Regions from separate parts of the Rhizobium changzhiense genome, predicted to be linked through region 2. Evidence: riboswitches for the same ligand, from Rfam matches in the RefSeq annotation. Region 2 holds a riboswitch; the other holds the start of a gene.

Region 1 (3,661 bases), on a different contig from region 2:
CTCGAACAAAGGCGCCACAGTGGCGCGGGCCGCGCGGCGGCTCATGCCCTTCACCTCGAGGCCGAGTGCCGCATTGTCGATGATCCGGCGCCAGGGCATCAGCGCATCGCGTTGCGGCATGAAGGCGAAGGAATGCGGCGCCTGTTCCAGCGGCGCGCCCTTGAAAAGCATGGCGCCGGAATCGGGTCGAAGCGCCTGTGTCAGCAGTCGCAACACCGTCGATTTTCCGGAGCCGGACGGGCCGACGATCGAAACGAACTCGCCGTCTGCGACAGCGAGCGAAATATCGCCCAGCACCCTCATGCCGTCGAAGGATTTCGAGATGTTGCGCAGTTCAACCATTGCATCGCTCATCGGCGCCGCTCTCCGGATGGTTGCCAAGGCATGACGAGGCGCTGGATCATCAGCGTCAGCCCGAACAGGCAGAGTGTCAGCACGGCGCTGACGACGACGGCGGCGAGCACGAGATCGGGACGGAAATTGTTCTTGGCGTTGAGAATATAAATGCCGAGGCCGCGGGCGGCGCCGGCATATTCGGCAAAGATCGCGCCGACGACAGCATAGGTGATCGAGATCCTGAGGCCGGCGAAGAAATAGGGCAGCGAGGAGGGAAGCCGGGCCAGGCGGAAAATGCGCCAGCGGCTCGCCTTCATCGAATTCAGCAATTCGGCGATGTCGCGGTCGGTCGATTCATAGCCCTGCAGCAAGGCGACGAGCAGCGGAAAGAAGGTGACGAGCGCCACCAGCAGGACCTTCGGCAACAGGCCGAAGCCGAACCAGAGGACGACGAGGGGCGCGATCGCCACCAGCGGCAGGGTCTGGCTGGCGATGAAGATCGGCAGCAATGCCCGGCGCATGAAGGGCATGAAATCCATAAGGATCGATGAGACGAAGGCGAAGGCTAGCGACAGCGCGAAACCGCCGACTGTCGCGCCGAGCGTCGGCCAGGTGTTTGATATCAGCGCCTCGCGGTTCAGCCAGCCCTGAATGACGATGCGTGACGGCGCCGGCAGGATGGAAGGTTTGATGCCGGAAAGATCGACATAGAGTTCCCATGCTGCCAAGAAGACGCAGCCGGCGAGTAAGGCAGGTATTCCCCGGTAGAGAGCCGCGCGAAGCGCGGCAAGGCGCGAAACCAATGGTGGTGACGGTGTCATCGGCGTTCGATTCACGCTTTCGTCGGGCTATTGGCAGACATCGTGATGTCGAGGGTCACATGCCCGTCGGGGTCGCCGAAGCGATAGAAGGCCTCGCGAATGGTTGCGAAGACGGCGCCGGCATCGCCAGAAAGCCTGGTGCAGAAATTCTTGGCGCGGTCGAAGGTGCCGGAACGTTTCAGAAAGTCGATGCAGCCATAGATCTCGTCCATATGGCTGCCGGTTCCCATGACGTAGAGCGAGAATTGCGCAGCGGTCGGCTGCCCGGTCTCGGCGGTGGTTTCAACGGCGGCAAGTGCGGCTGTTATACGATCGGCAAGCGGTTCTGCTTGGCCAAGGGAGGGGTTGCTGCCGCAGATGGCGTCGTCGGGCTCGCCCGGGCAGCCGCGTGAAACAGCAGCGGACAATACGCAATGCTCGCCGGTTTTTGCGGCGGCGACGAAAAGATCGTGCATGGCGGCGAAGAGAATGTCAGGCGGGCCGACCAGCAGTGTGGAGATGTCGTCGATCTCGATGCGCAGCCGGTCGCGATAGGGATCCAGCGCCTTGACGGCATCGAGAATGATGCCGACGAAATTGTCGGACATCGGATAGAGTGACACTTGTGCGCCTGAGAACATCTGAACCTCGCTCCGCTGGCATTACCCAGATCAGCTTTGAAGGGTCCAGAGGCTTGCGCCTCACATCTCAGCCCCGGCAATACGGAGCTCCCCTGTTATTTGCGCGGAAACTATCACCGGGGTTTTCTCCCCGCAACCGCAAAATCGCGATCCCGTCCGTGCGGCCGGAATGAACCGGATGTGACGGAAAACACCCGGGCGGAGGATCTGCCCGGGTGTTCCCAAAGGTTCCGTACCTGCCGGGAACGGAACCGGAGCCCTTCGTCTCAAGCGGCGATATCGGCGTAGGGATGATCACCGCGCGCGGCAATGAGCGCCCGCGTCCACCATTCCAGCCGCGCCATCATCCGGTCGAGCGTGTGCAGAGCGTCGCTCGGATCGTCAAGCCGTCCGGCGACGTCGAAGCGGCTCCATGGCGCGGAAAAGCTGACCGAATCGCGGACGGTGACGGCATGGAGTTCCGCAAAGACGAGCCGTAATTGCTCGACCGCGCGCAAGCCACCGGAGATGCCGCCATAGGAAACAAGGCGACCGGCTTGCCCTGCCAGGGCTCGAAAAACAGATCGATGGTCGATTTCAACGCGGCGCTGAAGCTGTGATTGTATTCCGGCGTGACGATGATGAAGGCGTCGGCCATGCCGAGCCGCCCGGCGAGCCTGTCGATTTCGGGGTGCGCCATGTCACGGTCGGGCGGCAGCGCAAAATCCAGTGGATCGATGATGTCGATATCGAATTGCGGGAAGCGGACGAGCTCCTGCGTCAGCCATTTGACCACCCGGTCGCAGATGCGGCCCTTTCTTGTGCTTCCGTAGATCACCGCCAGCCTGATGGATGTTTTCATGCGCCGCTCCTTCTCGCGATTGGGCTTTACGATTGCTGGAGCAAGGCTTATAAAACCTCAACTAATCTTGAGGTCAAGAGGTAATGGATACAATTCCGGCAACGCCGCTCGGCAAGCTCCTGACGGTCGGCGAAGTGGCGGAGCGCAGCGGCCTGGCCGTCTCGGCGCTGCATTTTTACGAGACCAAGGGGCTGATCTCGAGCATCCGCTCCCGCGGCAATCAACGGCGCTATGGGCGCGATGTGCTTCGCCGGCTCGGCATCATCAAGGTGGCGCAGCGTGTCGGCATTCCGCTTTCGGAAATCCAGGCGGCGTTCGAGTCCCTGCCGCAGGGGCGCACGCCGACCGTCGCCGATTGGCAGACGCTGTCGGCGCTGTGGAAGGATGATCTCGACGCGCGAATCAGGCGGCTTAGCCTGCTGCGCGACCGTCTGACCGGCTGCATCGGCTGCGGCTGCCTGTCGATCGAAAGCTGTCCGTTGCGCAATCCCTGCGACCGGCTCGGCAAGGAAGGGCCGGGCGCGCGGCTTCTGGAGACCGAAAACTAACCCCTGGCCTCACCAGGAAAGATCGATACGCGCCTTTCTTTCAGTCGGCGCGCTCATATGTTAAGGGCGAATGACACAACCGGCGGCACTGTCCGCGAGGAGGACGGCTTCGTGTTCCATCCCAGACTGTTCGAAAATCGCAATGTCGTAGTGACTGGCGCCGGCCGCGGCATCGGCCTTGAAGTGGCCCGGCAGTTCCTGGACTGCGGCGCGAAGGTGATCGTCCATACCGGGCGCAAGCCGGGACGCGACCTGCCGGATTTCCTGCTGACGGCTGAATCCGAAAGACGGGCGCTGCTGCTTAATGCCGATTTCTCCGCGGTCGGTGGGGCAGCGCAATTTGCCGAGGATGCTCTCGCCTTCTTTGATAAGGTCGATGTGCTCGTCAACAATGCCGGCACCATGCTTGGCCGTTTTCCCGCTGCCACGCTCACCGACGCAGAATATGAGGCGGTCGTGCGGCTCAACCAGACATCGGTCGTGGCGCTGACGCGG
Region 2 (3,661 bases):
ATATCCCCTTTTAGTGTCATAGACTTGGCCATCTGGCCGGGCTTGTCAACAGGGTTTTTCAAAGGGCAAAGGGTCGACTCGCCGCTGTCCCCAGGGTTTCAACGCAAAGTAGGTGCCGAACGCAAAACGGCCCGGGAAGGCCGGGCCGTTGTCGATTGGCGGAATATTGGCTGAGCGGACGCCTATTCGCCGTCTTTCCAGAGCGCATGAAAATGCTGCACCGGGCCATGGCCGGAGCCGACGGTGAGTTGTCCGGCAGCCGCGACCGCGCCGGCGAGATAATCCTTGGCGATGGCGACGGCCTCCTGCGCCGAAGCGCCCTTGGCGAGCTCGGCCGTCAGCGCGCTGGAGAGCGTGCAGCCGGTGCCGTGGGTGTTCTTGGTCGGCACGCGCTTGGCTTCAAACCAGTGCAGGCCGGCCCCCGTGGCAAGCACGTCAGGGCTCTCGTCGCTGTCGAGATGGCCGCCCTTGACCAGCACCGCGGCCGGGCCAAGCGCCCGCAGGCGCTCGGCCTGTTCCGCCATCTCAGCGCGGTTTGTCGCCACCGGCTGGTGCAGCAGGGCGGCGGCTTCGGGCAGGTTCGGGGTCAGCAGTGTGGCAAGCGGCAGCAGCCGGCGGGTCAGCACGTCGACCGCTTCAGGCGCCAGTAGAGCGGCTCCACCCTTGGCGATCATGACCGGGTCGATAACGATCGGAATGTCGCGGTGGTCAGTCAGCGCACCGACAACGGCGTCGGCGATGCCGGCATTGGCGATCATGCCGATCTTGACGGCATCGACGCGCACGTCGGCAAAGACGGCATTGATCTGATCGGCGACGAATTGCGGCGGCACCAGATGCACGCCGCTGACGCCTTGCGTGTTCTGCGCCGTCAGCGCGGTCAGCACCGCCATGCCGTAGACGCCGCGGGCGGAAAAGGCCTTGAGATCGGCCTGGATGCCGGCGCCGCCGGAGGGATCGGAGCCGGCGATCGAGAGAACATTGCGGATCATGCGCGGACCTTTCGAATTTCTGCAGCGATGCGGCGCGTAGCGGCTTCCGGATCGGGCGTGCCGCAGATGGCTGAGACGACGGCAAGCCCCCGGGCGCCCGCGGCGAACACTTGGGCGACATGATCCGCCTTGAGCCCGCCGATCGCGACTGATGGCACTGGCGAGGCCTTTACCAGCCTTGCAAGTCCGTCAAAGCCGATCGGCTGCTTGTGATCGGCCTTGGTCGGTGTCGCAAACACCGGCCCGACGCCGGTGTAATCGACGAGATCAGGATCGACCGCATTAGCAAGCGCCTCGCTCTCGACCGAAAGGCCGAGGATCATCTCGGGGCCGACCATCGCGCGCGCTCTCATCGCATCCATGTCTTCCTGGCCGATATGCAGGCCGTCCGCGCCGATGGCGATTGCCGCCTCGACGTCATCGTTGACGATGAGGAGGGCGCCGGTCCCATTCAGCGCCTGTTTCAAGGCGCGGCCGGTCTCGACCATCTTGATGGTGCCGGCGTGTTTGTCGCGCAACTGCACCATGGTCGCACCGCCGGCAACGGCAAGGCGCGCGGTTTCGACCATGCCGATCCCGGCACAGAGATCGGGGTCGAGGACGAGATAGAGTGAAAGGTCGAAAGCCTTCATGCGGCCGATATCCTTGCCCTGGCGTCAAGCGTTTCGGCGTCGAGCGCGGCCAGCGCATCGAGGAAGCGCCAGGAGAAGGAGCCGGGGCCAGCCGCCCCAAGTGCTGCCTCCTCGCCGGCGATGGCGAAGGTTGCAAGTGCTGCGACCGTCGCGCCGAAGATATCCTCAGGCGCCGTCGCGGCAAAGGCGCCGACGAGGCAGGTCAGCGAGCAACCGAGTGCGGTGACCTGAGGCATCAAGGCCGATCCGCCTTCGATGCGCACGGCCCGCTCGCCGTCGGTGACGAAATCCAACGCGCCGGTAACGGCAACCACCGCCCGCTGCCGCTCAGCCAGCCATCGCGCCGAACCCTCCGCCTGCTCGACCGGATCGCGGCTGTCGACGCCCTGGCCGCGGCTCTCTCCGCCGGCAAGTGCGATGATCTCGGAGGCGTTGCCGCGGATGATCGTGGGCTTGAGGGCCAGCAGTTCGGCGACCGCATTGCGGCGGAAGGCCGTCGCATAATGCGCGACCGGATCGAGCACCCAGGGCTTGCCGGCTGATGTCGCCGCCTTCGCAGACGCCTGCATGCCGTCGATCCATTGCGTCGACAGCGTGCCGATATTGATTGTCACAGCACTGGCGATCCCGGCGAATTCGCCGGCTTCTTCAGCGGCATGCACCATGGCGGGGGAGGCGCCGGCGGCAAGCAGCACATTTGCGGCGATGTTCATGGCGACGTAATTGGTGATGCACTGAACGAGCGGCGGCTTCTCGCGCATCGCCTTCAGCATAGCTCCTGGTGTGGTCCTGGTCTGCATATGGCCCCTTTCAGGCGGGGGCGGGCACGGGGCGGTTCGTGCGGGCAGTGCCGCGGCCCCGAGCGACTCCCTCCGCCGGCATTATCCGGTTCAGGTTCGAAGGGTGCTTCTCAGCCCGTCTGTCGACGAACGCCCCTGTCTCTCATCGCGATTCTTTTCGCAGAGAACGGAGGTGATGTCATCCCGAAAATGATCGACGCGGCGCAACGATTGTCGACGATTTGAGAAAGGCGATCAGCCGACGATCTGGCCAGCCGCCGCCGACATCCTCCTTCGCGACATTTTAGTCATGTCTCAGTCCTTCAGTCACGCATGCGCTTCCCTGCCACGGTAGACCTCCGGATCGGGGATTGGAACCGCGGCGATCAGTGCGCGGGTGTAGTCATCCCTTGGATTCTCGAAGATATCCCGCCGTGTGCCGGTTTCGATGATGCGGCCGGCGCGCATGACGGCGACGTTGTGCGACATGCGCTCGACCACCGCCATGTCGTGGGAGATGAAGAGATAGGCGAGCCCCATCGTTTCCTGCAGTTCGAGCAGCAGGTCGAGCACCCGGGCGCGGACGGAGACGTCAAGCGCTGCGACGCTTTCGTCGGCGACGATCAGCTTCGGCTCCAGCGCGAGCGCCCGGGCGATGCAGATGCGCTGGCGCTGGCCGCCTGAAAATTCGTGGGGATAGCGCGTCGCCGCATCAGGCGTCAGGCCGACCCGGCGCAGCAGTTCGGCGACGCGGTCCTGCCGTTCGCTGTGGTTGCCGATGCCGTGGATGATCATCGGTTCGCCGATCGCCTTGCCGACGGCCATGCGCGGGTCGAGCGAGGCATAGGGATCCTGGAAGATCATCTGCGCCGAGCGGCGCACGGGCCGCATCTCGCGCTGGCTGAGGCCGGCGATATTGCGGCCGTCGATCAGGACGTTGCCCTTGAAGGGGATGAGACCGAGGGTGGCCTTGCCCGTCGTCGATTTGCCGGAGCCGCTTTCGCCGACGAGACCGAGCGTTTCACCCGGCAGGATATCGAAGGAAACGCCATCGACGGCCGCAACCGGCGGCTTGCCCTTGAAAAACCGGCTTGCGGCATTGCCGTAGGTGACTGTGAGGTCGCGCACGTTCAGGACCGGCGTGCGGTCCGGATGGAGTGTCTCGACGGCGCGCTGGGTGATGCGCGGCGGACGGTCGGTGCCGGCAAGCGCGCCGAGCCGCGGGACGGCGGCCAGCAATTGCTGGGTATAGGCCTCC

Evidence for each region. A riboswitch is a leader RNA that binds a small molecule or an ion and turns the genes downstream of it on or off. The one in region 2 is predicted to bind thiamine pyrophosphate.
Region 1: another riboswitch for thiamine pyrophosphate. It lies ahead of G9X68_RS24730 (YkoF family thiamine/hydroxymethylpyrimidine-binding protein); the one in region 2 lies ahead of thiM (hydroxyethylthiazole kinase).

The regions. Positions count from the first base shown of each region.
Region 1 is NZ_JABFCQ010000005.1:391,260-394,920, forward strand. Features, by position in the region: gene G9X68_RS24720 (ABC transporter ATP-binding protein) at 1-354, opposite strand, end outside; gene G9X68_RS24725 (ABC transporter permease) at 351-1,157, opposite strand; gene G9X68_RS24730 (YkoF family thiamine/hydroxymethylpyrimidine-binding protein) at 1,169-1,777, opposite strand; TPP riboswitch at 1,768-1,881, opposite strand; partial or broken gene G9X68_RS24735 (NADPH-dependent FMN reductase) at 2,044-2,618, opposite strand; gene soxR (redox-sensitive transcriptional activator SoxR) at 2,702-3,166, shown strand; gene G9X68_RS24745 (SDR family NAD(P)-dependent oxidoreductase) at 3,278-3,661, shown strand, end outside.
Region 2 is NZ_JABFCQ010000006.1:133,569-137,229, forward strand. Features, by position in the region: gene thiD (bifunctional hydroxymethylpyrimidine kinase/phosphomethylpyrimidine kinase) at 183-992, opposite strand; gene thiE (thiamine phosphate synthase) at 989-1,624, opposite strand; gene thiM (hydroxyethylthiazole kinase) at 1,621-2,424, opposite strand; TPP riboswitch at 2,475-2,571, opposite strand; gene G9X68_RS26005 (dipeptide ABC transporter ATP-binding protein) at 2,731-3,661, opposite strand, start outside.